One region of the Kitasatospora sp. NPDC058170 genome, then DNA from elsewhere that is predicted to be linked to it. Evidence: riboswitches for the same ligand, from Rfam matches in the RefSeq annotation. Region 1 holds a riboswitch; each other region holds the start of a gene.
The links. A riboswitch is a leader RNA that binds a small molecule or an ion and turns the genes downstream of it on or off. The one in region 1 is predicted to bind cobalamin.
Positions count from the first base shown of each region.

Region 1 (8,017 bases):
GTCCCAGACGCCGAGCTCCTTGAGCTCGCGCACCAGGTACGGGTTGACCTGGAGGAACTCGCCGGAGAGGGTCTCGCGCTTGAACAGGTTGGAGACCTGGGGCTCGATGCACTCGTACACGCCGGCGATCGAGGCGATGGTGGCGGTCGGCGCGATGGCCAGCAGCAGGGAGTTGCGCAGGCCGGTGGTGGCGATCCGGGCGCGCAGGGCGGTCCAGCGGTCGGCCCACTCGGGAGCGGCGCTCGGGAAGTGGTCGATGTGCAGCTCGCCGCGGGCGGCGCGGGTCTCGCCGTACGCCTCGTGCCGGCCCAGCTGCTCGGCCAGGTCGGCGGAGCGCTCGTAGGCGGTGAGCATGATGCGCTCGGCGATCAGGGTGGAGAGCTGCTTGGCCTCGGCGGAGTCGAAGTCCAGGCGGAGCTGGAAGAAGACGTCCTGCAGGCCCATCACGCCGAGGCCCACCGGGCGCCAGCGCGAGTTGGAGGCGCCGGCCTCGGGGGTCGGGTAGAAGTTGATGTCCACCACGCGGTCGAGGAAGGTGACGGCGGTGCGGACGGTCGAGTCCAGCCGGTCCCAGTCCATCGCGTTCAGCAGGTCCCCGGCGGTGGCGCCGGCGGCGACGTGGGCGCCGAGGTTGACCGAGCCGAGGTTGCAGACGGCGGTCTCGGAGTCGTCCGTGACCTCCAGGATCTCGGTGCACAGGTTGGAGGAGTGCACCGTGCGGCCGGGCAGCGCGGTCTGGTTGGCGGCGCGGTTGGAGGCGTCCTTGAAGGTCATCCAGCCGTTGCCGGTCTGCGCCAGGGTGCGCATCATCCGGGCGTACAGGGTCTGCGCGGGGATGGTGCGGACGGCCTTGCCGGCCTGCTCGGCCTTCAGGTACGCCTCGTCGAACTCGACGCCCCACAGGTCGACCAGCTCGGGCACGTCGGCGGGGGAGAACAGCGACCAGTCGGCGTTGGCGTTCACCCGGCGCATGAACTCGTCCGGGATCCAGTGCGCCAGGTTGAGGTTGTGGGTGCGGCGCGCCTCCTCGCCGGTGTTGTCGCGCAGCTCCAGGAACTCCTCGATGTCCGCGTGCCAGGTCTCCAGGTAGACACAGGCCGCGCCCTTGCGGCGGCCGCCCTGGTTGACGGCGGCGACCGAGGAGTCGAGGGTGCGCAGGAACGGGACGATGCCGTTCGACTTGCCGTTGGTGCCCCGGATCAGCGAGCCGCGCGAGCGGATCCGCGAGTAGGACAGGCCGATGCCGCCGGCGTGCTTGGAGAGGCGGGCGATCTGGGCGTAGCGCGAGTAGATCGAGTCCAGGTTGTCCAGCGGCGAGTCGAGCAGGTAGCAGCTCGACATCTGCGGGTGCCGGGTGCCGGAGTTGAAGAGGGTCGGCGAGGAGGTCAGGTACTCCAGCCGGCTCATCAGGCGGTACAGCTCGGCCACCTCGCGCACCGACTGCTCGCTGTCGCCGACCGCCAGGCCGCTGGCGACGCGGAGCAGGAAGTGCTGCGGGGTCTCGACGACCTTGCGGGTGATCGGGTGGCGCAGCAGGTAGCGGCTCTGCACGGTGCGCAGGCCGAAGTACTCGAAGCGGTCGTCGCCGCTCGGGTCGATCAGCGCGTTCAGGGCGGCGGCGTGCTTGGCCACGAAGGCGGCGGTGGTGTCGCCGATCAGGCCCTCGGCGTGGCCGACGGCGATCGAGGCGGAGAACGAGACCGAGCCCTGGCTGACGGCCTCGTCGACGATCTCCAGGGCGAGCAGGCGGGCGGCCAGCTTCGAGTACTGCGGGTCCTCGGCGATCATCGACGCGGCGGCCTCCACGGCCAGCCCGCGCAGCTCGGCGAAGTCCGAGCCGGCGTGGCGGCCGCGGAGCGCGGCGGCGGCGACATGGCCGGGGTCCACCTGGGGGAGATCGACGCTGCGGTCGGTCAGTAGCCGGAGCAGCGAACCACCGGGGTCGGAAACCGTCGGTTCGGCGGGGGAACCCTGGGCGGGCAGGGTGGCTGAGGCAGCGGTGGTCAAGGCGCTCTCTCCTGGCGGCGATCGGCGGTGGATCCGGCAACCGGGCCGACCGGGGCAGGGGAGCACGGCGCGAACGCCTGGTGGCGTCGCGCGACGGTGGCATCCCCGGCCCGCCCGCGAGGCCCGGAAGTACTGCACGTGCTGCAGGGCCTCTGCGGGGAGGCCGTGGCACGCCGTCGGCAGGTACTCGGACTCGCGGGCTCTCAGGGGAGCCGCCCGCACACCGCTGCGGGGCAGTCCCGGACTCGCACCGGGTTCCCCTGCGTCGACAGCAGGATCGAGCATACATCTAGTGGTGTCCGCTCGATGCGACACCACATGTTGTGCGGCGCCGCGTGTCGGGACGATGACGGCGGGTGCGGGTGCGGCGCCCGGGGTGTCCGGCGGACGGCCGGTTTTGGGAACGGATTGGTTACCGGACGACCGGCCGTCGGGGTCATGCCCTACGATCTCGGCACATGAGCGAGGGAACGGGCGTACCGGCGGAGTGGACGCGTCAGCCGGCGCAGCCGGTGCCGGGTCAGCAGCCGGAAACGCCGGGTCAGGTGCCGCCGGGTCAGCCGCCCGTGCCGCCGCAGCAGCAGGGTGGGCCGGTGCCGCCGCCGCCCGGTGGCTTCGGACCGCCCGCGACCCCGTACGCGCAGCCGGGGGCCGGGGTGCCGCCGCAGGCCCCGCCGCCGGCGCCGCCGCACGTGCCGACCGGTCCGGGCGGCTACCCGCCGTCGGCCCAGACGGTGCCGATGCCCCCGGCGCAGCCGCAGCCGCAGTCGCACCCGTTGGCCCAGACCGTGCCGATACCTCCGGCGCAGCCGCAGCCGCAGCCGCTGGCCCAGACGCTGCCGATGCCTCCGGCGCAGCCGCAGGGCCCCGGCGGGCCGCCCCCGTACAACCAGTGGCCGCAGGCCGCCGCGCCGCAGTCCGCCGCCGAGCCGGACTGGGGCGCGATGGCGGACCGCCACGCGAACGAGTCCCGCAAGCGCAAGCGCCTGTGGATCGGCGCGGCGGCGCTGGCCGCCGTCGTGGTCGGCGGTGTGGTCGCGGCCGGCGTGTGGATCAACGGCGACGGCAAGGGCGGCGACCCCAAGCCGGCCGCCAGCTCCACCCCGGCCGGGGTGCCCACCGAGCAGGCGCTGGCCGTCATCTCGGACGCCGCCACCGACAAGCTCCCGGTCGACGCCGCGACGCTGTTCCCGGACCAGACCCGCACCGTCGACGGCAAGGTGTGGACCCGCAAGGTGACCGGGGCGACGTCCCCGTGCTCCAAGGCGACCACCGGCGGCCTCGGCCTCGCCCTCGGCGACGACACCTGCCGCTCGCTGGTCCGCGCGACGTACGTCAGCGGCGACAGCGCGGTGACGGTCGGCGTCGCGGTCTTCGACAACAAGGCGGGCGCGGACCGCGCGCTCGGCCGTCACGCCGGCCTGATCCAGGGTCTGGCCGGCCCCGGCGTGGCCATGTTCTGCGTGACCGACAAGTCGGGCTGCACGGAGACGCACGCCGCGATCGGCCGCTTCGGCTACTTCACCGTGGCGGGCTCGCTCAAGCAGACCCCGGACCAGGGCGACCCGGTGGCCTCGACCGCCGGCACCTCGCTCGCGGACCGCACCAAGGCGGTCCTGCTGGGCCGCGCCGGACACACCGGCTGAGCCTGCCGGAGGAGGCCGCCGGCGGACCGTCCGGCGGCCAACCGTCCCGGTGCGGACGGCAGATGGCTGTCCGATAGGATGACCGCCTTCGGGGGGAGGCACCGGCCTGCCCCAAAGCGCCCCCGAAACGGGGAATCAGCGAGCAGGAGGTACCGCGCGGTGAGCGCTGCCGTCAATGCGGCCAGCAGACGGCGCAGAGCGGCAGGCCGCAGACGCGGCAGCCCGGGCGAGCCCGTCCCGTCGATGCTGCTGCCGGCCCCGCCCACTTCGCAGGAGAAGTACAGCTACACCATCAGGCACCAGTGGGTGCTGACCCTCTGCTCGGTGGTCAGCTTCGCCTGCCTGGTGGTCAGCCAGGGTCAGCTGTACTCCGTGGGGTCGTGGTTCTGGCTCTGCGTGCCGTTCCTGTTCTTCACGGTCGTCTACTACCTGGTGTCGCTGCGCGTGAACAGTTTCACGCCGAACTTCGACATCAAGGAGCACCGCCGGCTGGTCCGGCAGTGGAAGCCCGACGAGCTCCCGACCGTGGACGTCTTCCTGCCGGTCTGCGGCGAGCCGATCGAGGTGCTGCACAACACCTGGACGTACGTGCGGAAGATGGCCGAGCACTACCCGGGCCTGGTGATGCCGTTCGTCCTGGACGACGCGGCGAACCCCGAGGTCGAGGCGATGGCCGCCGACTTCGGCTTCCGGTACGGCGTCCGGGAGAACCGGGGCTGGTTCAAGAAGGCCGGCAACCTGCACTACGGCTTCGGGCGCTCGGACGGCGAGTTCATCCTGATCCTCGACGCCGACTTCGCGCCCCGCCACGACCTGCTGCACGAGGTCCTGCCGTACCTGGAGCGGGACAGCAGGCTCGCCATCGTGCAGACGCCCCAGTTCTTCCGGGTGCTGGACTCGCAGAACTGGATCGAGCGCGGCGCCGGGGCGATCCAGGAGCTGTTCTACCGCTCGGTCCAGGTCGCCCGGCAGCGCAACGACGGCGCGATCTGCGTCGGCAGCTGCGCGGTCTACCGGCGGGCGGCGCTGGAGGAGAACGGCGGCACCACGCTGATAGCCCACTCCGAGGACGTCCACACCGGCTTCGACCTGCGCGCCCTCGGCTGGGACCTGCAGTACGTACCGGTGGCGCTGTCCACCGGTGTCTGCCCGGACAACGCGGGGGCCTTCCAGAACCAGCAGTACCGCTGGTGCATGGGCTCGATGTCGCTGATGACCAGCCGGAAGTTCTGGCAGACCAAGCTCGACTTCACCACCCGGCTCTGCTACATCTCCGGGTTCCTGTACTACATCCACACCGCGCTGCTGACCTTCGCGCTGCCGATGCTGCCGATCATGCTGCTGCTCTGGCGGCCCGACCTGCTCAGGGTCGAGCACCTGACGCTCGTCATCCCCAGCCTGGTGTACGCGACCCTGATCTTCCCGCTCTGGCACCGGGCGCCGTACCGCCTGGAGGCCTGGGCCGGCCGGATGATGTACGGCTGGGCGCACTTCTTCGCGGTCTGGGACCTCGTCCGCGGGCGCGAGCGCGGCTGGCAGCCGACCGGTTCGAGCAAGGCGAAGAACCGCCAGCGGCGGTTCTGGACCGGCATCATCGTCTGGGGCGCGGGCTCCGCGCTGGTCTGGGTGGTCGCGGCGGTCTACCGGATGTTCACCATGTACCCGCTGGACTTCGCCCTGGTCCTCTCCTCAGGCCTGTTCTACGCGGTGACCGTCGGCCGCATCCTCATCCAGCCCCGATCCCAGGACGCAGTGGCATGACGCTCCACACCACCTCCGGACCGGGCAGCCGGGCCCGCTCCGGGCTGGTCCGCGCGCTCGCGGCGGCCCTGCTGCTGTTGCCGCTGGCGGCCTGCGACCTGCTCGGCGAGAAGCCGCTCGGCCCGGTGGCCGCCGCTCCGGCCCCGGCCCCGACCGCCTCCGGCACGGCCACCGCCGGGGCGTCGCCGGCCGCCTCCGGCACGGCCCCCGCGCCGACCACGGCGGCGCCCGCCAACCTGCCGTACGACGTCCGGCCGCTGCTCAAGCCGGCGAAGAAGTACATCGGGGTGGCCGTGGACGGCGCCCCGCAGTCGATGACCGGCGTGGACGAGTTCGCGACGAAGGCCGGCAAGCGGCCGAACATCGTCGAGTACTACTCCGGCTGGGGCGACGAGTACGACGTCAAGGGCGTGACCAACGCCTGGGCGGCCGGGGCGATGCCGTTCATCGCCTGGGAGCCGTACAAGACGCCGCTGGCGGACATCGCGGCGGGCAAGCACGACGACTACGTCAAGCGGTACGCGGCCGCCGTGCGCAACACCAACATCCCGGTGGCGATCAGCTTCGCCCACGAGTTCAACGGCACCTGGTACGACTGGGGCACCAAGACCACCACCGCCGCCGACTTCGTCGCCGCCTACCAGCACCTGCACGACGTGTTCACCCAGCTCGGCGTCGGCCAGGTGATCTGGGTGTGGAGCCCGAACAGCATCAACCCGGTGCCGACGGTGACGCTCAAGCAGTACTACCCCGGTGACACCTACGTCGACTGGGTGGGGATCGTGGCGTACTACACGCACCTCGAAGCGGGCACCTTCGACACCCTGTACACGCCCACCCTCACCCAGATCCGCACCTTCACCGGCAAGCCCTGGATCATCGCCGAGACCGGCTCCGAACCCGGCGCCCGCAAACCGGCCGACATCTTCAACCTCGCCGCCAACGTGCTGAAGCGCCCCGACTGCCTGGGCTTCATCTGGTTCAACCTCAACAAGGAGGTCGACTGGCGGATCGAGAGCGATCAGCAGTCCCAGACCGCCTTCAAGCAGGCGGTCTCCGACGGCCGCTACAGCTTCGATGTGAAGAGCCCCTGATGACGTCCTCCCCTGCGCACCGCACCCGCCGCCGGGTCCCCGGCCCGAGACCGGAGGCCGCCGACGGCCGCCGCGCCGACGGCCCGTCCGTCGAGGCCCCGCCCGCCGGGCCGCCGGCCGCCGAGCCGCCGTCCGCCGGGCAGTCGCCCGCCGAGGCGGCGCACGGCGAGCCGCTGCCCGTCGAGGACGGGCCGGTCCGGATCCCCGACACCGGAGGGTCCTGGTTCGAGAGCCCCCGCCCGCAGCCGGCCCGTTCGCACGAGGCCCGCCCGCGGGAGGCCCGTTCGCACGAGGCCCTGCCGCACGAGGCGCCGCTCGACGGCGACGCCGAGCAGCCCGGGCCGCGCCGCGGGCGCCGCCGGGCGCCGGGGGCCGAGCAGGAGCAGCCGGTACCCGCCGCCCCCGCCGAGGAGGGACCGGCCGAGCCCGCACAGGCGCTGCCCGGGCCGCGCCGCGGCCGCCGCCGGGCGCCCGGGGTCGAGCAGGAGCAGCCGGTACCCGCCGCCCCCGCCACCGACGAACCGGCCGAGCCCGCGGAGCCGGACCCGGACCCGGACCCGGCGCGGGAACCGGAGTCGGAGGCCGGACCCCGCCGCGGCCGCCGCCGGGCCGCCGAGGCCGACACGGCCGACGAGGTCGACGAGGGCCCCGGCTACACCCTGCCGCCGGTGCCCGAGGCCAGCTGGACGCTCGACTCCGGCCGCCGCCGCTCCTGGGTCAGCCGGGCCCTGCTGATCGCCATCCTGGCGATCCAGACCGCGATGTCCGTGCGCCTGTCGAACACCGCGTTCCAGGACGAGGCGCTGTACATGTACGCCGGACACGCGCAGCTGTCCCACTGGATGTACGGCACCCCGATGCCGAAGGACTACAACAGCTACTTCTCCGGCTCGCCGACGCTCTACCCGATCCTGGCCGCGGTGGTGGAGAACCACTTCGGCATGCTCGGGGTGCGGCTGTTCAGCCTGCTCTCCATGCTGGGCTCCACCGCGCTGCTCTACGGCTTCAGCCGACGGCTGTTCAACGAGCGCGTCGCGCTCGGCGCGGCGGCGATGTTCGCGGTCACCCAGTCCACCGTGGTGCTGGGCTTCTTCGCGACCTACGACGCCCCGGCGGTGCTGCTGCTCGCGCTGGCGATCTGGATCGTGGTGCGCAGCGACCGGGCGCCCGCCGCCGTCGTCCTGGCGGCCGCACCGGTCGCGGTGCTGGCGGTCGGACTGAAGTACGCCTCGGCGCTCTACCTGCCCAGCCTGGTGCTGCTCGCGGTGCTGACCGGGCGGCGCGAGGGCGCCCGCCAGCCGCTGCTGCGCGGGGTGCTGCTGGCGGCCGGCTCGGGTGGGCTGCTCTGGCTCGGGATGACCTTCACCGACGTCCTCAAGGGCGTCCAGGCGACCACCACCCAGCGCGAGCACGGCACCGAGCCGTGGACGGAACTCGCCCGCCAGTGCGTGGAGTTCAGCGGCCTGATGTTCGTCACCGCGGTCGGCGGCGCGATCGCCTACGCGCTGC
Region 1 is NZ_JBHVUV010000009.1:16,666-24,682, reverse strand. It holds gene ACFVVX_RS12155 (ribonucleoside-diphosphate reductase subunit alpha) at 1-1,983, opposite strand, end outside; cobalamin riboswitch at 2,168-2,309, opposite strand; gene ACFVVX_RS12150 (hypothetical protein) at 2,466-3,653, shown strand; gene ACFVVX_RS12145 (glycosyltransferase family 2 protein) at 3,897-5,414, shown strand; gene ACFVVX_RS12140 (glycoside hydrolase family 26 protein) at 5,411-6,508, shown strand; gene ACFVVX_RS12135 (ArnT family glycosyltransferase) at 6,508-8,017, shown strand, end outside.

Region 2 (8,017 bases), on a different contig from region 1:
TAGTCGCTGACACGCGCCTCGTCGAGGCCCACGTCGAGGAAGTGGCGCAGCTCGGCGGCGGTGCCGTTGACGACCTTCCGGGCGGCGTCGCGGACGGCGTACCCGGTCTCCTTGTCGTCGATGATCCGCTGGACCTCCGCGCGGTCGTCGTCCTCGGCGCGGGCCTTGTACCGGCCCTCCTTGAGGAAGGCGAGGATGTCCTGGTACGTGCCGTCGAGCGCGGCCTGCGCGGCCTTCCGGACGGCGGGGCCGCCGGAGGCGAGGAGCTTGGAGACCTCGACCCGGTCGTCGTCCTGGCGCTGCTTGTCGAGTTCGACCTCCAGGAAGTGCCGCAGGTCGGCGGCGGTGCCGGCGAGGGCCTTCTCGGCGGCACCGCGGACGCCGGGCCCGGTCGTCCGGTCCGCCAGGATCCGCCTGATCTCGGCGCGGTCCCGTTCCTCCTGGGTCGCGTCGTGGTCCGCCGCGGCGGTGGACGCCGTGCCCGGACCGGAGACCCCGACGGGCTTCGGCTGCTCGGCGGCCGAGGCCGTCGACGGGAACAGGACGGTGGGGGCCAGTGCGGCGGCGGCGAGCACGGCGGCCACCTTCGGGAACTTCATCGAGCAGACCTGCTTCTTGAACGGAGGTCACGGAGATCCGCGGACCCGGCCAGCATAGATCTTTTCGTATGATCGTGATAACGCCATTTCCCTGGGCCGCCGCGTCAACATCAGCTGGCCATGGGCGTTTTGACCGGACAATTCCGACACGGCCGAGGGCGGCGGGCGTATGCGGGTACCTGCGCACCGGCAGGCGGCCGGGTGCCTGCCGCCCTGTCAGGCCGTACCGGGTTGCCGTACCGGGTTTTGCCGGGGCGGGATCAGCCGGCCAGTTGCCGCAGGGTGTCCTGGAGGGAGGCCGTGCTCCCGGGGCGCCGGTTGTGGGGCAGCCTGGCGAGGAGCGCGGCCATCCCGCAGGTGTTGGTGGCGCCGGAGTAGACGAGTCCGGCGCCTATGGCCCCGGACAGCCAGTGGGCGGGGGACCAGGCGAGGCCGGCCAGGAATCCGGTGAGGGCGAGGGCGCCGGCGGCGAGTCGGACCTGGCGGTCCATGGGCCAGGTGGCGCGGGCGCCGGCGGGGCGTTCGACCTCGTGGCCTGCGGCGGCCCAGGCGGCGGTGCCCCCGTCGAGGGTGGCGGCGTCGATGCCGTGGGCGGCCAGCTGGACGCAGCTCCGGGCGGATCGGGCCCCGGAGGCGCAGGCGATCAGGAGCGGTGTGCGCCGGGCGGCCGCCTTCAGGGCGTCGACGGCCTCGTCCAGCCGGTCCAGGGGGACGTTGTGGGCGCCGGGCAGGTGGCCGGTGGCGTACTCGCCGGGGGTGCGGACGTCGATCACGGTGAACTCGCCGAAACGGGTGGCGGCCTGGGCGGGGGTGAGTGCGGTGGGGGTGGTCACGGAGCGTGTGCCCTTCTGGGGGAGCCCCTGCGGTAGGATACCCGCGGGGGTATGTGAGGAGGTTGGTGTGCAACTCGACATGGATGCCGTGGAGCTGAAGTCGGCGCTGAACCGGCTGCGGCGGGCGCAGGGTCAGCTCGCCGGAGTGATCAAGATGATCGAGGAGGGCCGGGACTGTGAGGACGTCGTCACGCAGTTGTCCGCGGTCTCCAAGGCGCTGGACCGGGCCGGGTTCGCGATCATCGCGACGGGCCTGCAGCAGTGCATGACCGACGAGGACCCGCAGGTACGGGACTCCGCGCAGATGCGGGCCCGGCTGGAGAAGCTGTTCCTCTCGCTGGCCTGAGAGTTGCGCGTCCCCCGTGGGGCCTGCCGCGGACGCCCCGGACGACCGGGTGTCCGGGGCGGGCCCCACGGGCGGTTCACAGCAGGGCGCCGGTCGCCATCGCGGCGGCCACGGTCAGCAGCAGGGAGCCGAAGATCCGTTGCAGGGTGGCGGGCCGGACCTTCGCGGACAGCCGCTTGCCGTCCCAGGCGCCGAGGACCGCCGTCGCGATGAACGGCATGATCAGGGACCAGTCCAGGCTGACCTCGGTGGACGCGCGGGCCGCGAGTGCGACCAGGGCGTTGGCGATGATGACCAGCAGGCTGGTGCCGACGGCCGCGCTCATCGGCACCGCCAGCGCCGCCACCAGGGCGGGGACGGCGAGGAAGCCGCCGCCGACCCCGAGGAACCCGGTCACCGCGCCCAGCGCGGCCCCCGCCCCCGCCGCGCGGGGCGCCGACACCGCACCCTTCGCCGATACGCCTCCCGTCGCCGCGGGCGTCCGCCCGCGCACCATGCGCAGTCCGGCGAGCACCGCCAGCGCGGCGAAGGCCAGGGTCAGCGCGGCGGCGGGAATGCGTACGGACAGCAGCCCGGCCGCGGCGGCGGGCAGCAGTCCGGCCGCGGCGAACAGCAGACCGGGCCGCCAGAGCACCGCTCCCGCCCGGGCGTGGGCCACCAGTGCGGTGAGCGAGGTGGCGATCACGATGATCAGGCTGGCGGTGGTGGCCCCGGCCGGGCTGAAGCCGAGCAGGTAGACCAGCGCGGGAACGGCCAGGATGCTTCCGCCCGCCCCGAGCGAGCCCAGGGCGAGGCCGACCAGCGCCCCGGCGAGGAGGGCGAGGACGAGCGCGGTCATATCGCGGTGCCCGCCGTCCCGTCCTCAGGCGTCCGATGCGCCCGGGCGGGCGTGCCGCGGCCGGGGCCGCGAGGTGACACAAGCATGGTGATTCCTCAAGGTGCGCCCGTTCCGCCGGCCCGGGTCGGGCCGGGCGGAACGGGGTGGTGCGGCGGAACGGGGTGGTGCGGTCAGGACCGGGCGGGCGGGGTGAGCGTGAGGCCGGCCGCCGCGGCGGCCGGGTAGCCGTCGTCGACGGCCACCACCCGGCGCCCGGCGGCGTCCAGGACGGAGGCGGCGATCGCCGCCCGCATCCCGCCGGCGCAGTGCACCCACACCGTCCCGGCGGGCACCTCGTGAAGGCGCCGGTGGACTTCGTGGACCGGGACGTGCACGCTCCCCTCGATCCAGCCGCCGGCCCGCTCGCCGTCGCGGCGCACATCCAGCACCACCACGTCCTCACCCCGCCCGCGTGCGGCGGCCAGGTCGGCGAACGTCGCCCGCGGGAACGAGGCGAGCGGCACCTCGCCGCCGACCCAGTCGGCGGGCGAGCCGACGGCCGCGGCGGCCGGGCGGTCGATGCCCACCCGGGCCAGCTCGCGCTGCGCCCGGGAGACCTCCTCGGCGCTCCGGGCGAGCAGCGTCACCGGCCGGCCCCACGGGACCATCCACGCCAGGTAGGTGGCCAGCTGCCCGTCGACCTCGAAGTTGAACGAGCCCGCCACGTGGCCCTCGGCGAAGGCCGTGCGGCTGCGCAGGTCCACCACCCACTCCCCGGCGGCCAGGCGGCGGGCGATCTCCCCGGCGTCGGCGCGGCGCGGCGCGGTCAGGTCCAGTGGGGCGGGGCCGGCGGCGTTGGCCGGGCCCATGTGGGCGTAGTAGGCCGGCACGTCGTCCAGCCCGGCCAGCAGTTCCGCGACGAAGGTCTCGACGTCCTGGACCAGCGCCGGGTTGGACGCCTTCTCCACGCCGATCGTGCTGCCCTCGCCGCCGGCCTGGGCGGAGGAGCAGAAGCTGCCGAACCCGTGCGTGGGCATCACCGCGACCTCGTCGTCCAGCTCGGCGGCCAGGCGGTGCGCGGAGGCGTGCTGTGCGCGCGCCAGCTCCTCGGTCAGGCGCGGCTCGACCAGGTCCGGCCGGCCCACGCTTCCGATCAGCAGGGACCCGCCGGTGAACGCGGCGACGGCGTGCCCTTCGTGCTCCAGTACGTAGGAGGTGTGGTGCGGGGTGTGCCCCGGAGTGGCCACGGCCCGCAGCACCAGGCCCTCGTCGATCTCCTCGACGTCGCCGTCGGCGACCGCGACCCGCTCGTACGCCACCGACGCCCCGGCGGGCACCAGGTAGCGGGCGCCGGTCACCCGGGCCAGCTCCAGACCGCCGCTGACGTAGTCGTTGTGGACGTGCGTCTCGGCGACCGCCGCGATCCGCACCCCGCGCCGGGCCGCCGCGGCGATCACCCGGTCGATGTCCCGCGGCGGATCCACCACCACCGCGGTCCGGGGCCCGCCCGCGAGATGGCTCCGGTTGCCCAGGCCTTCGGTCTCCAGGATGTCGGCAAAGAACACGGCACACTCTCCCTCGTCGCGCAGTTACCCCCCGGGGTATCTGGATCCACCGTAACAGAAATACCTGGGGGGGTATTTTTGGGAGGGTGCGACGGTCGCCACACGGACCGGTTCACGCTCGTGCCGACGGAAGGGCCCGCGCTCGTCGGCGGCCGGCCGGGGCCGTCCTGCGGGCCGTTCGCCCGCCGCCGGTATTCAGCAATCCGGAAGATGGTCCGGCTGTCCGGGGGCCGGGAGCATGGGGCGGTCCACAGCCGAACCGCCCGGAGGGAACGCATAGTGCCGCACATCAGGATCGGGAACGACCTGCCCGGTATCAGTGGTCTGATGGTGGAGCGCCCGGATACGGCCGCGCCGCTGAACCAGCTGGCCGAAGCGCTGCTGCGCGGCCCGTCCCCGCTGCCGCGCGGTGAGCGGGAGCTGATCGCCTCGTACGTGTCGGAGCTCAACGGGACGCGGTTCTGCTCCGAGTCGCACGGGGCCTTCGCGGCCGCCCAGCTCGACGGCGGCCTCGACGTGGTGACGGCAGTGAAGACGGACCTCGAAACCGCGCCGGTGTCACCGCAGTTGCGGGCGCTGCTGCGGATCGCGGCCGAGGTGCAGGCGCAGGTCGGCCCGGTCTCGGAGGCGGCCGTCAAGGCGGCGCGCGCGGAGGGGGCGGGCGACGGGGAGATCCACGACACCGTCCTGATCGCGGCGGCCTTCTGTATGTACAACCGCTACGTCGACTGTCTCGCCACCGAGCTTCCGGCGGACCGGAGTTACTACACCGAGGGAGCCGTGCGGATCGTCGAGCGCGGCTACGGCAGCCCGCGCTGACCGGCGGCGCCACCGGGTACCGCACCTGACGCCGCACGACGGTCCTCGCGCGATCCACTGCGCGAGGGCCGTCGTGCCGTGTCGGCCACGGGTGTTGGCGTTCGGGGGGCCGCTGTCCGGGTCGGTGAACTCGGCGGTGTGCGGCCGGGCGACACGTTGACCACGGATTGTGCGCCGTGGTCTGATGAAGCGTTTTTTCCTCCTCGGCAGCAGGGGAAGCCGGTCCGAATCCGGCGCTGACCCGCAACCGTAGGCCTGGTCCCCGAGAGGGGCACGGGCGAGCCGGAATGCCTGCGCCGGGGGTTTTCGAGCAACACGAGCGCCGTCGCGGACTGCGGTGCGATGGTGACGGCTGCCCCGGTACGGGCACGCCGTTCGCTGCGCACGGCCCCGCGTCGACCGACTGGGGAGTGTCCGGTGAAGGTCCGCAGCACCCGTACGAGCGGCAGAGACCGCCGCACCCTGTCCCTCGCCGCGGCCACCGCGTTCGCCGTGGCGGCGGGCAGCGCCGTCCTGTTCGGCTACTCCGGCTCCGCCGCCGCCGACCCGATGGACGAGTGCACCGCGACCTCCGGCGCCGTCGTGGCCGTCGACTTCGGGCCCTGGGGCGGCGGCATCGTGGGCGGCTGCGACGCCCACCCGCCCACCGGGATGAACCTGCTGCACAACGCCGGGTTCAGCACCGCCACCCTCGCCCACGACGTCACCACCCCGCAGCCCGGCGGCCGGACGCCCGACCTCGCCAAGGGCTCCGGCTACCTCACCGCCCCGGCCAGGCTGCTCGACGGCCACTACTACGAGGCCTTCCCCGACTCCGGCTTCGCCGACTTCGGCCTCACCATCGACGCGGCCTTCGCCCTCGCCGCCACCGGCACCGACGACCCCGCGCTGCGCCGGATCGCCGACTTCCTCGACGGGCGCGGCACCGACGGCAGCGGCCGCACCGCGGACGACTGGACGGGGATCGGCTCCGAGTACGCGGGCGGCGGCTCGATCGGCAAGGAGGCGCTGCTGGCCGAGGTCGTCGGCCGGGACCCGCACCGCTTCGGCGGGCAGGACCTGATCGCCGCACTGGCGAAGACGGTCTGCGCCGCACCCAGCCCCGCGCCCGACACCTCCTGCGCGGCGGCGGGCAACTACACCTACGCCACCTCGGTGTTCTCCCAGGCGCTCGGCATCATGGCGCAGCTGCGGGCCGGGGACACCGCGGCGGCCGCCGGCCCGGTCGGCTACCTGAAGGGCCTTCAGCACCCGGACGGCTCCTGGCCCAGCCTGATCCCCGCCACCGGGGACTCGGACGTGGACAGCACCGCGATGGCCGCGATGGCCCTCGCGCTGCTCACCGACGACCCCGCGGCGCAGCAGGCGGTGGACCGGGCGGCGGCCTGGATCGCCGGCCGGCAGCTGGCCGACGGCGGCTTCCCCGGTGCGGCCGGGGACTCCACCAACTCCGCCGCCCTCGCCGTCCAGGGCCTGAGCCTGCGGGCCGCCTCGTACGGCGCGGCGATCGCCCGGGCCCGGGACTTCCTGACCGGGCAGCAGAACGCGGACGGCGGCTTCAACGTCGCGGCCGGGGGACAGCAGGGCTCGGACGTCCGGGCCTCCACCCAGGCGCTGGGCGGGACGGTCGGGACCTCCTTCGGGACGCTGAGCCGCCCACTGGGCGGGACGCAGCCGACCGGTTCGCCCTCGCCGACGGCGTCCCCCACGGCGACCACTTCGCCGACGGCCACCGGCTCCCCGACGGCGACCGCCTCGCCGACCGCGACGACGTCCCCGACCGCGACCGCCTCGCCCACCGCGACCACGTCCCCGACCGCGACAGCCTCGCCCACCGCGACCACGTCCCCGACCGCGACGGCGTCCCCGAGTGCGACCGCCTCGCCGACCGGGACCGGGACCGCCACGCCGACCGGCACCATCCCGACCGGCACGCCTCCCGAGTCCGCCCCGCCCGCCGGCGGCGCCCCCGCCCCCGGCCGGACCGACAACCGCCCGGGCCCCGGCGACTCCACCGCGTACCCCGCGGTCCCGGTCCGCCTCGACGTGCCCGTGCCGTCCGGCTCCGGTCTCGCGAGCACCGGCACCGAGGTGGAGCCGATCGCCCTCACGGCCCTGGCCCTGCTGCTGGCCGGCGGCGCCGCCGTCGCCTACGCCCGCCGTACCCGTTCGTCCGCTGGGAGGCACCGGTGAACCGTTCGACGCTCAACCGGCCGGCCGGAGTTGTGGCCGTGCTGACCCTGCTCGCCGCCGCGCTCGGCCTGGCCGGCCCGGCGGCGGCGGACCCGCTGCCCCTCGGCCGCTGCACCACGAGTTCCGGGGTGGTGCTCGCGGTGGACCTCGCCAAGTGGGGCGGCCCGCTGCTGCGCTCCTGCGGCACCACCCCGACCACCGGGTACACCCTGCTCAACCAGGGCGGCTGGCGGACCGCCGGCACCGGGCACGACGGCCCGGCGTTCATCTGCCGGATCGGCTACAGCGGCTACCAGGGCGGCAAGCAGTTCCCGCCGCCCGAGCAGGAGAAGTGCGTGCTGACGCCGCCCGCGACGGCGTACTGGTCCTACTGGCACGCCGACCCGGGTGAGAACACCTGGTCGTACAGCCAGCTCGGCGCGATGAGCTACCACCCGAAGCCGGGCAGCGTCGACCTGTGGATCTTCGGCGCGACCAACATCGAGGGCACCGAGGGGCGTCCGGCGTACTCGCCCGACACCGTCCGGGCGCTCAACGCCGAGCCGGTGGGCGAGGGCACGGGAGGGACCGGGACGGCCGGCACGACCGGTTCCTCCGGTTCGACCGGCTCCGCAGGTACCTCCGGCACGACCGGGACCTCCGGTTCGACCGGCTCCACGGGCACGACCGGCTCCACCGGCTCGGCGGGTTCGACCGGCACGGCCGGCACGACCGGCTCCGGTTCCGCCGGCGCAACCGGAGCCGGTCAGGGAACGGCCGCCGGTGGTTCGACCGGCGGCGGCACGGCGGGCAGCGGTGCCGCCGCCGGCGGAGGAGGCTCCGCCACCGGGGGAGCCGGCTCCGGC
Region 2 is NZ_JBHVUV010000030.1:32,152-40,168, forward strand. It holds gene ACFVVX_RS29520 (ALF repeat-containing protein) at 1-599, opposite strand, end outside; gene ACFVVX_RS29525 (rhodanese-like domain-containing protein) at 860-1,432, opposite strand; gene ACFVVX_RS29530 (metal-sensitive transcriptional regulator) at 1,500-1,778, shown strand; gene ACFVVX_RS29535 (TSUP family transporter) at 1,855-2,616, opposite strand; gene ACFVVX_RS29540 (rhodanese-like domain-containing protein) at 2,787-4,160, opposite strand; gene ACFVVX_RS29545 (carboxymuconolactone decarboxylase family protein) at 4,440-4,979, shown strand; cobalamin riboswitch at 5,137-5,293, shown strand; gene ACFVVX_RS29550 (prenyltransferase/squalene oxidase repeat-containing protein) at 5,397-7,172, shown strand; gene ACFVVX_RS29555 (hypothetical protein) at 7,169-8,017, shown strand, end outside.
Region 2: linked by a shared signal. The riboswitch ahead of ACFVVX_RS29550 (prenyltransferase/squalene oxidase repeat-containing protein) and the one ahead of ACFVVX_RS12155 (ribonucleoside-diphosphate reductase subunit alpha) in region 1 are both predicted to bind cobalamin.

Region 3 (8,017 bases), on a different contig from region 1:
GAGATGAACTGCTTGACGCCGTCGAGGACGTAGCCGTCGCCGTCGCGCACCGCCCGGGTGGTCAGCGCGGCGGCGTCGGAGCCCGCGCCCGGTTCGGTCAGGCAGTAGCTGGCCAGGCTCTCCATCGAGCAGAGGCCGGGCAGCAGCCGGGCGCGCTGGTCGTCGCTCCCGTAGCGGTCGATCATCCAGGCGACCATGTTGTGGATCGACAGGTACCCGGCGATGGACGGGCAGCCGGTGGCCAGCCCCTCGAACACCAGCACCCCGTCCTGCCGGCCGAGCGCCGAGCCGCCCTGGTCCTCCCGGACGTAGACGCCGCCGAGCCCGAGTCCGGCGCCCTTGCGCAGCACATCGACCGGGAAGTGCTTGTTCTGGTCCCACTCCACCGCGTTCGGGGCGAGGTGCTCGCGGGCGAACCCCCGGCAGGTCTCGGCGATGGCGCGCTGATCCTCCGTCATGGTGTGCACGGCGGCCTCAGCCCATCGTCGGGATGGTGAAGCTCGCGCCCTCCTTGACCCCGGAGGGCCAGCGCGAGGTGACGGTCTTGGTCCGGGTGTAGAAGCGGATCGAGTCGGGCCCGTGCTGGTTGAGGTCGCCGAACCCGGAGCGCTTCCAGCCGCCGAAGGTGTGGTAGGCCACCGGGACGGGGATCGGCACGTTGACGCCGATCATCCCGGTGGTGACCCGGCGGGTGAAGTCCCGCGCGGTGTCGCCGTCCCGGGTGAAGATCGCCACCCCGTTGCCGTACTCGTGCTCGCTGGGCAGCCGCAGCGCCTCCTCGTAGTCCGCCGCGCGGACCACGCACAGCACCGGGCCGAAGATCTCCTCCCGGTAGATGCGCATCCCGGGGGTGACCCGGTCGAAGAGGGTGGCGCCGAGGAAGTAGCCGTCCTCGTACCCGGGCACGGTCAGCCCGCGGCCGTCGACGACCAGTTCGGCACCCTCCTCGACCCCGGCGTCGAGGAAGCCGCGCACCCGGTCCAGGGCGTCCCGGCCGACCAGCGGGCCGAAGTCGGCCTCGGCGTCGTGCGAGGCGCCGACCCTGAGCGCGGCGATCCGCTCGGTGAGCTTGGCCACCAGGGCGTCGGCGGTCTCCTCCCCGACCGGCACCGCGACGGAGATGGCCATGCAGCGCTCGCCGGCCGAGCCGTAGCCCGCGCCGATCAGGGCGTCGGCGGCCAGGTCGAGGTCGGCGTCCGGCATCACGATCATGTGGTTCTTGGCGCCGCCGAAGCACTGCGCGCGCTTCCCGCGGGCGGCCGCGGTGGCGTAGACGTACTGCGCGATGTCGGAGGAGCCGACGAAGCCCAGCGCCGCCACCCGGGGGTCGTCGAGCAGCGTGTCGACCGCCTCCTTGCCGCCGTTGACGACGTTCAGCACGCCCGGCGGCAGACCGGCCTCGACGAAGAGCTCGGCGAGGCGCAGCGGCACCGAGGGGTCCCGCTCGGAGGGCTTGAGGATGAAGGCGTTTCCGCAGGCGATGGCCGGTGCGGCCTTCCACAGCGGGATCATCGCGGGGAAGTTGAACGGGGTGATGCCGGCGACCACGCCGAGCGGCTGGCGCAGCGAGTACACGTCGATGCCGGTGCCCGCGCTGTCGGTGTACTCGCCCTTCAGCAGGTGGGGCACCCCGGCCGCGAACTCGACGACCTCCAGGCCGCGTTGGAGGTCGCCGTGGGCGTCGGCGACGGTCTTCCCGTGCTCGGCGGACAGCAGCCGGGCCAGCGGCTCGCGTTCGGCCTCGACCAGCTGCAGGAAGCGCAGCAGCACGCGGGCGCGGCGTTGCGGGTTCCAGGCGGCCCACTCGGTCTGGGCCTGTTCGGCGTCGGCGATCGCCGCCTCGGTCTCGGCCCGGCCGGCGAGCGGTACGCGCGCCTGGACGGTGCCGGTGTTGGGGTCGTACACGTCGCCGAACACCCCGGAGGTGCCGGTGACGTGCTTTCCGCCGATGAAGTGGGTGAGCTCACGGACCATCACAAGCCTGCTCTCGTCAGGATGTCGGGAGGATCCGAGGGCTGGGGCACGGCAGGGGTCGGCGCCGCGCGCCGCGGTGGGCGGGTCACGGGGTGCCGGGTTCTGCCTGGCGCGGTGGAGACCGTCAGGGTGACGGGTGTGCCGCGGCCGTCGCAGGATCACCAGGGCCAGGAGGAACACAGACCGGTGCCATGCGTGTTTGCTCCATCCTCGTGGACAACACGGAACACCCGCAGTCGGTATCCTGACTCCCGGATCAGCGCGCGCCACCCGGCCTTCCCGGCTGGCTGCCAGTGGCTGGTACTGCGGTGACGCGCTCCCCGGTCACAGTGGCGGGACCGTGCCGGATTCACACCGGCTTCCCTGCACTGCGGGCCTTGGTTCACGACCATATAGTTGGACGTCCTAGTAAGTCCAGGGTGCCGTGCCCCCACCGAGCCCCAGGCGCAAGGGCTCCCCGGCCTGAACCCCTCCGCCGGACATGCCACTTAGGCAAGGCTAACGTCATGTCGGGCGCCCAGCCCGCCACAGCGCCCGGGCGGCAACAGGACCGGGAAGGGGGCGGGGCGGCCGCTGGAGCCCGCCAATGCGGTTAGGCTAACCTTACCTCACTGTCTCGCAAGCCTGTCCGACAGCCGCCGCGCTCCGACCTCAGGGAGAACGTCCATGCCACCCGCCCTCAGCCGCGTCCCCAGACCGCGTCGCACCGGCCGGGCCCCCGGCAAGTCCGCCGCCACGACGGCGCGGTGACCCGTGGCATCGATATCCACCGATGAGTTCAAGGGCCGGACGGCCCTGGTCACCGGCGCCTCCCAGGGCATCGGGGCCGCCGTCGCCCGCCTGCTGACCGACCGCGGGGCCCACGTCGTGGGCAGCGACCTGTCACCCTCCGGGCCCTCGGTCCACCGCCTCGACGTCACGGACGCCGGGGCCGTCGAGCGGCTGGTGGAGCAGGCGGAGCGGGAGCACGGACCGCTCGACATCCTGGTCAACGTCGCGGGCGTGCTGCACTCCGGACCCGCCCTGGACACCAGCGACGAGGACTGGCAGCGCACCTTCGCCGTCAACACCACCGGGGTGTTCCACACCTGCCGCTCCGTCGGGCGCCGGATGGCCGAGCGCGGCCGGGGCAGCATCGTCACCGTCGGGTCCAACGCCGCCGGCGTCCCCCGGATGAACATGGCCGCGTACGCGGCCTCCAAGGCGGCCACCACGATGTTCATGCGCTGCCTGGGCCTGGAGCTGGCCGCCTCCGGGGTGCGCTGCAACCTGGTCTCGCCCGGGTCCACCGACACCCCGATGCAGCGCGCGCTGTGGACCGACGACGACGCCGAGCGCCGGGTCCTCGAAGGCGACCCGGCCACCTACCGGGTGGGGATCCCGCTCGGCCGGATCGCCGCGCCCGAGGACGTCGCCGAGGCGGTCCTCTTCCTGGCCGGCGACCGCGCGCGGCACGTGACCATGCACGACCTCTACGTCGACGGCGGCGCCACCCTGCGGGCCTGACCCCGACCCGGGCGGCCCGGAAGCGCCCGCCCCTTCGAGTCCCACCACCCCGGTGCCCCCGGCACCGGCAGAACGGAGCACCATGACCACGGCTTCCGAGGCCCGGTCCCCCGTCGCGGCGCCGCTGGACGGCAGCGCACTGCTGGCCGCCTACCGCCCGGCCGCCGACCGGGCCTTCCTCACCGGCCCGACCCGGACCCTGCTCGCCGAGGGCGTGCACCGGTCCGTCCCCGACCCCGCCGAGGCCGGCCGGCTGCTGGCCGCGGCGCAGGCCGAGGGCCGCGACCCGGTCGTGGTCGGCGCGATCCCCTTCTCCCCCGGGCGCCCCGCCGAACTGTTCATCCCCGAGCGGGTGCTGCGGGCCGAGCCGATCCGCGGCACCCGCGCCGCCCCCGCCCCCGCCCGGGCGGCGCGGGCCGCGTGGACCAGGCGTCCCGTCCCCGCGCCCGGGGGCTACCGGGACGCGGTCGCCGAGGCGGTACGGCTGATGGGTCAGGACCCGGAGCTCGCCAAGGTCGTCCTCGCCCGCACGCTGGAGCTCACCTCCCCCGGCGGCACCGACATCCCCGCCATGCTCGGCCGGCTGCTGGACCGCGACCCGCACGGCTACACCTTCGCCGTGCCGGCCGGCGGCACCGCCACCCTGGTCGGCGCCAGCCCCGAGCTGCTGGTCTCCCGTCAGGGCGGCCGCGTGGTGTCGAACCCGCTGGCCGGGTCCGCCGCCCGCAGCACCGACCCGGTGGAGGACCGGCGCCGGGCCGAGGAGCTCGCCCGCTCCCCCAAGGACCTCGCCGAGCACGCCTTCGTGGTCGACGCCGTCCGGCAGGCGCTCGCACCGCACTGCGACGACCTCGTCGCCCCCGCGCAGCCCTCGCTCGTCCGCACGGCCGCCATGTGGCACCTGTCCACCACCGTCACCGGGACGCTGCGCGACCCCGCCACCAGCGCCCTGGACCTCGCGCTGGCCCTGCACCCCACCCCGGCGGTCTGCGGCACCCCGACCGACCGGGCCCGGGAGCTGATCGGCACCCTGGAGCCCTTCGACCGCGGCCTCTACACCGGCGTGGTCGGCTGGGGCGACGCCGCCGGCGACGGCGAATGGGTCGTCACCCTGCGCTGCGCCGAGGCCGACGGCGAACGGCTGCGGCTGTTCGCCGGCGCCGGCGTGGTCGCCGCCTCCGTCCCGGAGCACGAACTGGCCGAGACGGCGGCGAAGTTCCGGACCTTCCTGCACGCCGTCGGACTGGAGAACGCCGAATGAGCCTCTACCCCCCGGAGGTCGCCGACCGCTACCGCGCGGCCGGCTACTGGACCGGCGAGACGCTGGACACCATGGTCCGCCGCCACGCCGCCGCCACCCCGGAGCGGATCGCCGTCACCGACGGCGACCGCCACTGGAGCTACGCCGAGCTGGACGCCCGCGCCGACCGGCTCGCCGCCGGGATGCTCTCCCGCGGGCTGCGCAGGGGCGACCGCGTCGTGCTGCAACTGCCCAACGTGGCCGAGTTCTTCGAGGTGTTCTTCGGCGCGCTGCGGGCCGGCGTGGTCCCGGTGATGGCCCTCCCGGCGCACCGCCGGGCCGAGATCTCCTACTTCTGCGAGTTCGCCGAGGCCAGGGCGCTGTTCGTCGCCGACCGCCACGAGGGCTTCGACCACCGCGAACTGGCCGCCGAGGTGTGCGCGGCGGTGCCCGGCCTCGGCGAGGTCTTCGTGGTCGGCGACCCCGGGCGCTTCACCCCGCTCGCCGAGCTGCGCGCCGACGCCCCGACCGCCCCGGCCGACCCCCCGACCGCCGGCGACCTCGCCTTCCTCCAGCTGTCCGGCGGCAGCACCGGGCTGCCCAAGCTGATCCCCCGCAGCCACGACGACTACCTGTACAGCGTCCGCGAGTCGGCCGTGATCTGCGAGCTGTCGCCCGCCAGCGTGTACCTCTGCGCGCTGCCCGCCGCCCACAACTTCGCGCTCAGCTCGCCGGGCACGCTCGGCACCCTGTTCGCCGGCGGGCGCGTCGTGCTGGCCCGCGAGCCCAGCCCGGCCACCGCGCTGCCGCTGATCGCCCGCGAGCGGGTCACGATCACCGGCGTCGTCCCGCCGCTGGCCCTGGTCTGGGCACAGAGCGCCCCCGCCGCCGGCCACGACCTGTCCAGCCTCGAACTGCTCCAGGTCGGCGGCGCCAAGCTCAGCGAGCAGGCCGCCCGCCGGCTCGGCCCGGCGCTCGGCTGCCGGCTCCAGCAGGTGTTCGGGATGGCCGAGGGCCTGGTCAACTACACCCGCCCCGAGGACCCGGAGGACACCGTCCTCACCACCCAGGGCCGCCCGATCTCGGCCGACGACGAGATCCGGATCGTCGACGACGAGGACGCCGACGTGCCCGAGGGGACGACGGGACACCTGCTGACCCGCGGCCCCTACACCATCCGCGGCTACTGGCGGGCGCCCGAGCACAACGCGCGCTCCTTCACCCCCGACGGCTTCTACCGCACCGGGGACCTCGTGCGCCGCACGCCCACCGGCCACCTGGTCGTCGAGGGCCGCGCCAAGGACCAGATCAACCGGGGCGGCGAGAAGGTCGCGGCCGAGGAGGTCGAGAACGTCCTGCTCGCCCACCCCGCGGTGCACGACGTGTCGGTCGTCGCGGTCCCGGACGACTACCTGGGCGAGCGCAGCTGCGCCTACGTGATCCTCCGGCCCGGTGCCGAGCGGCCCCGCCCCGCCGTGCTGAAGGCCTTCGTCCGCGCCGCCGGCCTCGCCGACTACAAGGTCCCGGACCGTGTCGAGTTCGTCGACGACTTCCCCAGCACCGGTGTCGGCAAGGTCAGCAAGAAGGACCTCCGCACCGGCTCCCGCTAGCCTCGCCGACAGCCCTGCCGTCACCACCGGCCCGCCCCACCAGCGCCACCAGCCAGCCCCACCAGCGCCACCAGCCCTGACCGCCCAGAAAGGCCTCCCCGCATGGCACTGCCCGCCATCGCCCCCTACGAGCTGCCCGGCCCCGCGGACCTCCCACCCCGCAAGGTGCCGTGGCAGGTCGACCCGGCGCGGGCCGTCGTCCTCGTCCACGACCTGCAGAACTACTTCCTGGGCGCCTTCCCGGCCGAGGGCCCCCCGCTGGAGCCGGCGCTGGCCAACACCGCCCGGATCCTCGACCGCGCCCGTGCCCTGGGCATGCCGGTGGTCTACTCCCACCAGCGCGGCGGCCAGACCCCCGAGGAGCGCGGCCTCCAACTGGACTTCTGGGGCCCGGGCCTGCCCGACGACCCCCGGGCCCAGGCGGTGCCGGACGTGGTCGCGCCCGCGGCGCAGGACCACATGCTGCTCAAGTGGAAGTACAGCGCGTTCGCCCGCACCGACCTCGCCGAGCTGCTCGACAAGGCCGGCCGCGACCAGCTCGTCATCGTCGGCGTCTACGCCCACATCGGCGTCCTGATGACCGCCTGCGACGCCTGGATGCGCGACGTCCAGGCCTTCGTGGTGAGCGACGCCGTCGCCGACTTCTCCGCCGAGAAGCACGCCGAGGCGCTGCGCTGGGCCGCCGAGAAGTGCGCCGTCGTCCTGACCACCGACGACCTCCTGGAGGGGAAGTGACCACGACCGGCGGGCGGCTGCTCACCGAGAAGGTGACGCTGCGCTACGGCGACCGCGCCATCGCCACCGAGCTGTCGGTGGCGGTGCCGGACGACTCGTTCACGGTGATCGTGGGCCCCAACGCCTGCGGGAAGTCCACCCTGCTGCGGGCGTTCGCCCGGCTGCTGAAGCCCGCCGCGGGGCGGGTGCTCCTGGACGGCGAGCAGATCGGGGCGCTGCCCGCCAAGGAGCTGGCCCGCCGGCTCGGCCTGCTCCCGCAGAGCTCCACGGCGCCCGACGGCATCACCGTCGCCGACCTGGTCGCCCGGGGCCGCTACCCGCACCAGGGCCTGTTCCGGCAGTGGTCCCAGGAGGACGAGCGGATCGTCGCCGAGTCCATGGCGGCGACCAACGTCGACACCCTCGCCGACCGCTTCGTGGACGAGCTCTCCGGCGGCCAGCGCCAGCGCGTCTGGCTCGCCATGGCGATCGCCCAGCAGACCCCGCTGCTGCTCCTCGACGAGCCGACCACCTTCCTGGACATCGCCCACCAGGTCGAGGTCCTCGACCTGTGCGCGCGCCTGCACCAGGAGCAGGGCCGCACCCTGGTCGCCGTCCTGCACGACCTCAACCAGGCCACCCGCTACGCCACCCACCTGATCGCCATGCGTGACGGCGCGGTGGTCGCCGAGGGCGTGCCCTCCGAGATCGTCACCGCCGAACTGGTCGAGCAGGTCTTCGACCTGCCCTGCCAGATCATCGAGGACCCCCAGACCGGCACCCCGCTGGTCGTCCCGCTGGCCCCCGCGCGCCGCGGCTCCTCCCGGTGACAGCGGCGCTGCGCCCGGCCGCCGCTCTGCGGGCGGTCCGCGCCACCGGGGCGGACGCGCAGGCGCTCTACGCGCTGTCCGCCCCGTTCATGCGCTCCGGCGCGCTGCGCGAGCGGACCCCGGACGCCTACCGGCACCCCGGC
Region 3 is NZ_JBHVUV010000005.1:562-8,578, reverse strand. It holds gene ACFVVX_RS07745 (acyl-CoA dehydrogenase family protein) at 1-458, opposite strand, end outside; gene ACFVVX_RS07740 (CoA-acylating methylmalonate-semialdehyde dehydrogenase) at 475-1,974, opposite strand; cobalamin riboswitch at 2,191-2,382, opposite strand; gene dhbA (2,3-dihydro-2,3-dihydroxybenzoate dehydrogenase) at 2,728-3,480, shown strand; gene ACFVVX_RS07730 (isochorismate synthase) at 3,563-4,741, shown strand; gene ACFVVX_RS07725 ((2,3-dihydroxybenzoyl)adenylate synthase) at 4,738-6,330, shown strand; gene ACFVVX_RS07720 (isochorismatase family protein) at 6,433-7,065, shown strand; gene ACFVVX_RS07715 (ABC transporter ATP-binding protein) at 7,062-7,874, shown strand; gene ACFVVX_RS07710 (GNAT family N-acetyltransferase) at 7,871-8,017, shown strand, end outside.
Region 3: linked by a shared signal. The riboswitch ahead of ACFVVX_RS07740 (CoA-acylating methylmalonate-semialdehyde dehydrogenase) and the one ahead of ACFVVX_RS12155 (ribonucleoside-diphosphate reductase subunit alpha) in region 1 are both predicted to bind cobalamin.

Region 4 (6,789 bases), on a different contig from region 1:
CGCCGCCCCGGCGACCGGGCGGCGGCCGGCCGAACAGCTCGCCGAGCTGGCCGGGATCACGGTGGTGGCCCCGGACGGGATGGTCACGCTCCGGCCCGACGGCACCCTGCTGACCAGCGGTCCGGAGGAGGGCGCCCCCTCGTCCTGGTGGCTCTGCCCGCCCGCCGGGGCGGTCCGGGGCCTCGGCCCGGTCTGGCCGCCGTCGGCCCAGGCGGGTGCTCCGGCGACCGCCGCGGTGGCCAACACCGAACCGGTGCCGGTGCCCAAGGCCGTGCCCGCCGCCGTACCGGCTGTACCCGCTGTACCGGCCATACCCGCCGTACCGGTTGCACCCGCTGTACCGGCCATACCCGCCGTACCGGCAGAGCCCGCCGAGCCCGCCGAGCCCGCCGCCGAGGTGCCCGGCCCCGACGGCCTGCTGCTCAGCGCGCTGCCGAACGGCTTCTGGCTCAGGAGCGGCTCCGCCGGGGCCACCCGGCCCACCTCGCTGAACCAGGCCGGCGCCGCCGAGGGCACCTTCGTCGTGGTCGTCGGCCACCCCGGCGGCCCGTTGCCGCCCGCCGCGCGGCTGGCCGCCACCGTCCGCCGGCTGATCCCCTCCGACCAGGGTGAACTGCTGCTCAGCGCACCGTGGTCGACCGTCCGCGCGCTCAGCAGGCTGGCCGCCGAACTCGCGGTCGCACTGAAGCGTGACGTCCGGGTGGCCGTCGGCCTGCCGATGCGCACCGCCGGCGGGTACTCGTCCCGTCTCCTGGACGCCGACGGCAACGCGACCTGGGAGCCGTGGCTGACCGAGCTGACCGCCTCCGCCGAGCTGCGCCGCCTGTTCGCCTCCGCCTGGCGTGACGCGCCGACCGACCTGACGCCGTGCGGACCGGCACTCTTCGAGACCGACGTACCGGGGTGGTGGCTGGAGGCCGTGCCCGCCGGGCTGTGGCTGCGTCCGACCGACCCCGGGATCGACCGGGAGCCCCGGCTGCTGGAACCGGACCCGGCGCGGCCGCGGCTGCTGGTCGGCGCGGGTCGGCAGCCGGTGCCCCCGGAGGTTCTGGCGGGCCTGGGCAGGCTGCTGGACGCGCTCGCCCAGCCGGAGGCGGCCGAGCCGGCCCTGATGGTCAACGGCGTGCCGAGCTCCGGGGCCGTGACCTTCGGCCGGGTTGTCGGGGTGCCGGACGAACCCGTCCGGCCGAGCGCCACCGCCACGAGCTCGTCCGAGCCGGCCGCCCCCGTGCCGCCCGCCCCCGAATCGGCTGCCCCCGTGCCGCCCGCCCCCGAATCGGCTGCCCCCGAACCGCCCGCCCCCGAATCGGCCCTCGACGAAACGGCCGTCCTGGAACCGGTCATCCTGGAACCGGTCGTCCTGGCACCGGTCGTCCTGGCGCCGCCCGCCGTCGACCCCCTGCACAAGCAGCCTGCCGAGCAGCCGGACGGACAGCCCGCCGAGCCCCCGGTCGAGCCCCCCGCCCAACAGCCGACCGAGCCCCCGGCCGAACACCCCGTGCAGGCCCGGCCGCTGACCTCCGGGACAGCCGCCACCGCGCCCGCCCAACCGGGCATCGCCGCCCAGCGCGCCGCGTTCAACACCCTGCTGGGCAGTCACTTCCAGCGCTGCGCGAGCCACGCCGACCAGGTCGCCATGCGCCTCCCGGCCCTGCGCTCCAGCGCGCGCGAGGACCTCAAGAGCGACCTGGCGGCGGTCTACCTGCACCACGTCGACACCGGCATCCCGGTCACCCGCGCGGAGCTGGTCGCCGCGGCACGCCGGTCCGACCCCGGCCCGGTGGCCTCCTACCTGGCCTGCCTCGGCTCCGGCCTGCGCAGGCTCCCGAGCCACCACGGCGCCGTGCTGCTCGGCGCAGACGCGGGCGAGTCCGAGCTGCGGCACTACGTCCCGGGGGCGCTGCTGTCCGAGCCCGCGCCGGTCATCGGACTCCCTGCCCACGACGTCGAGTTGGGTACGCCGGTCGAGTTCGCGGTGTGGTCCGTGACCGGCCGCAGGACCTCGGTCTTCGCCGAGGACGGCGAGCACGAGGTGGTGTTCCCGCCCGGGTCGCAGTTCTCCGTCCTCGAGGTGATGCCCGCCGAGGACGGCCGGCCGACCAGGGTCCTGCTCCGCGAGGACGGCCTCCCCGCCACCCCGCAGCGCGCCGAGAGCGGGATCCCGGACCGCCGGGACCAGCACGCCCGACTGCGCCTGCTCGCCTGGCTGGCCCGCCGGGACCTCCTCACCGCCGAGGAGCGCCGCACCCCGGCCCGCCCGAAGCGCTTCCAGCTCACCCCCGGCGTCGCCCGCCACTGAGCAGGGCCGCCGGGGCGGGTGCGCGGCTGTGGTGCGCGCACCCGCCCCGGTGCGGGCCTCAGCCCTCCAGTTCGGTGCGGACCAGCCGGGCGGCCGCGACCAGGCTCTCCAGCGAGGCGCGGGTCTCGCTCCAGCCGCGGGTCTTCAGACCGCAGTCGGGGTTGACCCAGAGCCGCTCGGCGGGGATCGCCGCGAGCCCGGCGCGCAGCAGCTCGACCGCCTCCTCCGTGCTCGGCACCCGCGGCGAGTGGATGTCCCAGACGCCCGGTCCGACCTCGCGCGGGTACCCGGCACCGGCCAGCTCCCGGGCGACCTGCATGTGTGAGCGGGTGGCCTCCAGCGAGATCACGTCGGCGTCGAGGTCCTCGATGGCGCGCAGGATGTCACCGAACTCGGCATAGCACATGTGGGTGTGGATCTGGGTGTCGGCGCGGACCCCGGCGGTCGAGAGCCGGAACGACTCGGTGGCCCAGTCCAGATAGGCCGGTCGGCCGGCGGCGCGCAGCGGCAGGGTCTCCCGCAGGGCGGGTTCGTCGACCTGCACCACCGCGGCGCCCGCGGCCTCCAGGTCGGCGACCTCGTCGCGCAGCGCGAGGGCCACCTGGCGGGCGGTGTCGCCGAGCGGCTGGTCGTCGCGGACGAAGGACCAGGCGAGCATGGTGACCGGGCCGGTGAGCATGCCCTTCACCGGGCGGTCCGTGAGGTCCTGGGCGTAGCGGAACCAGTCGACGGTCATCGGGTGCGGGCGGGAGATGTCCCCGGCCAGCACCGGCGGGCGGACGTAGCGGGTGCCGTAGGACTGCACCCAGCCGTGCCGGGTGGCCAGGTAGCCGGTGAGCTGTTCGGCGAAGTACTGGACCATGTCGTTGCGTTCGGGCTCGCCGTGGACGAGGACGTCGAGGCCGGCCTTCTCCTGGTAGGCGATCACCTCGCGGACCTCGGCCTCGATGCGCTCCCGGTAGGCGGCCGCGCCGATGCGGCCGGCCGTGAGGTCGGCGCGGGCGACGCGAAGCTCCGCGGTCTGCGGGAAGGAGCCGATGGTGGTGGTCGGCAGCAGGGGCAGGCCGAGCCGGGCGCGCTGGGCCTCGGCGCGCTGCGGATAGGCCTGGGCCCGGCGGGCGTCGGCCTCGGTGACGGCGGCGACCCGGGCGCGGACGGCCGGGTCCCGGGTGATCGGCGAGGTCGACCGGGAGGCCAGGTCTGCGCGGTTGGCGGCGAGTTCGGCGGTGATCGCACCGGTGCCGTCGCGCAGCCCGCGGGCGAGCAGCGCCGTCTCGGCGGCCTTCTGGCGGGCGAAGGCGAGCCAGCGGGCGATCTGCGGGTCGAGCTCGCGCTCCAGGTCGGCGTCGAGCGGGACGTGCAGCAGCGAGGCGGACGGCGCGACGTCGACCCGGTCGGCGAGGCCGAGGAGGGTCGCCAGGGTGCCCAGCGACTTCTCCAGGTCGTTGATCCAGATGTTGCGGCCGTCGACCACCCCGGCGACCAGGCGCTTGCCCGGCAGTCCGCCGGCGGCGGCGAGGTCGTCGAGGTTGGCCGAGGCCGCGCCGGTGAAGTCCAGCGCGAGGCCGTCGATCGGGGCCTTGGCGAGCACCGGGAGGGCCTCGCCGAGGCGGTCGAAGTAGGTCGCGACCAGCAGCTTGGGCCGGTCGGTCAGCGCGCCGAGGTCCCGGTAGGCGCGGGCGGCGGCGTTCAGTTCGGCCGGGGTGCGGTCCTGGACCAGCGCAGGCTCGTCCAGCTGGACCCACTCGGCGCCGGCCGCGCGCAGGTCCGCGAGGAGTTCGGCGTAGACGGGCAGCAGCCGGTCCAGCAGGGTGATCGGCTGGAAGTCCTCGGCGACGCCCGGGGCGGGCTTGGCGAGCAGCAGGTAGGTGACCGGGCCGACCAGGACCGGGCGCGCCGTGTGGCCGAGGCTCAGGGCCTCGGCGAGCTCGCCGACCGCCTTGGCCGGGTTGGCGGCGAAGGTGGTCGCGGGGCCCAACTCGGGTACCAGGTAGTGGTAGTTGGTGTCGAACCACTTGGTCATCTCCAGCGGCGCGACGTCCTGGGTGCCGCGCGCCATGGCGAAGTAGCCGTCCAGCGGGTCGGCGTCGACGGCCGCCCGGTGGCGGGCCGGGATCGCACCGACGGCGACCGTGGTGTCCAGCACGTGGTCGTAGAGCGAGAAGTCGCCGGTGGGGACTTCCTGGATACCGGCCTCGGCGAGCCGCTGCCAGGTGTCGCGGCGCAGCTGCGCGGCGGTGGTCTGCAGGGCCTCGGCCGTGACCGCGCCCTTCCAGTACCCCTCGATCGCCTTCTTCAGCTCCCGGTTCGGGCCCTGCCGCGGATAGCCGTGGACGGTGGCCTGCGGGGAGTTGGCCTGCGGGGTGGTGCCGGGCTGCGCGGTGGCGGCCTGCGGGGTGGTGGAACTCGATGACACGGAACTCTCCTTCGCGAGTCGCGCTGCGATCCCGGGAGAGCACGAGGACGTGAAGGTACGACAGTGGGTGCGCGACACCAGGATGTGCCCGCCCGCTCCGCCGACCCGCCCACGAGGTCACCGAGATCTCCGCGTGCGGGGTGCACACGGGCAGTGGCAGGTCTTCGGACTCGTCGGCACGTCCGCCTGAGTCAGGCGGACACCTACTGGCCGTCGCTTCCCAGGCCCCCGTTGGGGCCCAGTGCATGTGACGGCGGTCGTTCCCACTCACCGCTGCGGGGCAGTCCCGGATTCCCACCGGGTTCCCTCTTACGACGCCGTGGCTGGAGGACACGGCGAACCGACTGCACCGCCCACCCTAGGGCCCGCGGGGCCCGCCCGTCACGACCGGTCCGGATTCCGGATGGCCGCACGGGAGCGGGCGGGAGCGGGACGGGCCGCGGCACGGCGAGGTGCCGGGCCCGCCCCGGGCGCCGTCCTGCGGGCGGCTACCCCCTGGCGCCTCCGAGGGTGGTGACGATGGCCGAGAAGTCCAGTCCGCGCCCCTGACCGGCGGCGAAGTCCGCGAACAACTCGGCGGCCCGCACGCCGAGTTCCGCGGGTACGCCGGCGGCCTTCGCGGCGTCGGCGGCCAGTCCGAGGTCCTTGGCCATCAGGGCGGCGGCGAACCCGGGCAGGTAGTCCCGGTTGGCGGGGCTGGCGGGCACCGGGCCGGGGACGGGGCAGTTGGTGGTGAGCGCCCAGCACTGGCCGGAGGCGGTGGAGGCGACGTCGAACAGCGCCTGGTGGCTCAGCCCGAGGCTCTCGCCGAGGACGAAGGCCTCGCTGACGGCGATCATCGAGATGCCGAGGATCATGTTGTTGCAGATCTTCGCGGCCTGTCCGGCGCCGGAGGAGCCGCAGTGCACGATCCGGCGGCCCATCGCCGCCAGCACCGGTTCGACGTCCGCGAAGTCCCCGTCGGCCGCGCCCACCATGAAGGTGAGGCTCGCGGCGGTCGCGCCGGGCACACCGCCGGACACCGGGGCGTCCACCGCCCGGTGCCCGGCCGCCAGCGCGAGGCCGTGGGCGGCCCGGGCGTCCGCGACGTCGATGGTGGAGCAGTCGACGAAGAGCGTGCCGGGGCGGGCGGCGGGCAGCAGGTCCGCGTAGGCGGCCAGGACGTGCCGGCCGGCCGGCAGCATGGTGACCACCAGGTCCGCGCCGGCCACGGCGTCGGCCGCCGAAGCCGCGGGGCGGACCCCGGCGTCGGCGGCCTGCCGCAGCGCCTCCGGGGCGAGGTCGAAGCCGCTGACGCGGTGGCCGGCCCTGACCAGGTTGGCGGCCATCGGGCCGCCCATGTTGCCGAGTCCGATGAATCCGACGGCGTGGGTCACCAGCGCTCCAGGGGTGTGGTGGCGGCGAGGCCGAGCTCGCGCGCTCCGAGGGGGGCGAAGTAGCGGGCGACCGCGCCGGGGGTGACGGCGTCCAGCGTCGCCGGGTTCCACCGCGGTGTGCGGTCCTTGTCGATCACCTGGGCCCGGATGCCCTCGGCGAGGTCGGGGGTGGCGAGTGCGGCGCAGGAGGTCCGGTACTCCTGGTCCAGGACGGCCTCCAGCGGGCCCAGTTCGCGGGCCCGGCGCAGGGCGGCGAGGGTGGCCTTCACCGCGACCGGGGAGTTGGCGGCGATCCGGTCGGCGGCCTTCTTCGCCTCGGGTTCGCCGCTGTCGGCCAGCCGGTCGAGGATCTCCTCGACGGTGCCGGCCGCGTAGCAGGCGTCGATCCAGTCCCGCTGCCGGGCCAGCGGGCCCGGCGGCGGGAGTGCGACGTGCCGGGCGAGGGCGTCGTGGACGGGGAGTTCGGCGAGGTCGTCGAGCAGGGCGGGCAGCCGCTCGGCGGGCACGAAGTGGTCGGCGAGGCCGCAGAGCAGGGCGTCGCCGGGGCCCGCCGAGCCGGCGGTCAGGGCGAGGTGGGTGCCCAGCTCGCCGGGGGCCAGCGCGAGCAGGTAGGTGCCCCCGACGTCCGGCACGAACCCGATGCCCGCCTCCGGCATCGCCACCCTGGTGGTCTCGGTGACGATCCGGGCGCTGCCGTG
Region 4 is NZ_JBHVUV010000005.1:9,623-16,411, reverse strand. It holds gene ACFVVX_RS07765 (hypothetical protein) at 1-2,299, shown strand, start outside; gene metE (5-methyltetrahydropteroyltriglutamate--homocysteine S-methyltransferase) at 2,358-4,715, opposite strand; cobalamin riboswitch at 4,853-5,075, opposite strand; gene mmsB (3-hydroxyisobutyrate dehydrogenase) at 5,204-6,091, opposite strand; gene ACFVVX_RS07750 (enoyl-CoA hydratase/isomerase family protein) at 6,088-6,789, opposite strand, start outside.
Region 4: linked by a shared signal. The riboswitch ahead of metE (5-methyltetrahydropteroyltriglutamate--homocysteine S-methyltransferase) and the one ahead of ACFVVX_RS12155 (ribonucleoside-diphosphate reductase subunit alpha) in region 1 are both predicted to bind cobalamin.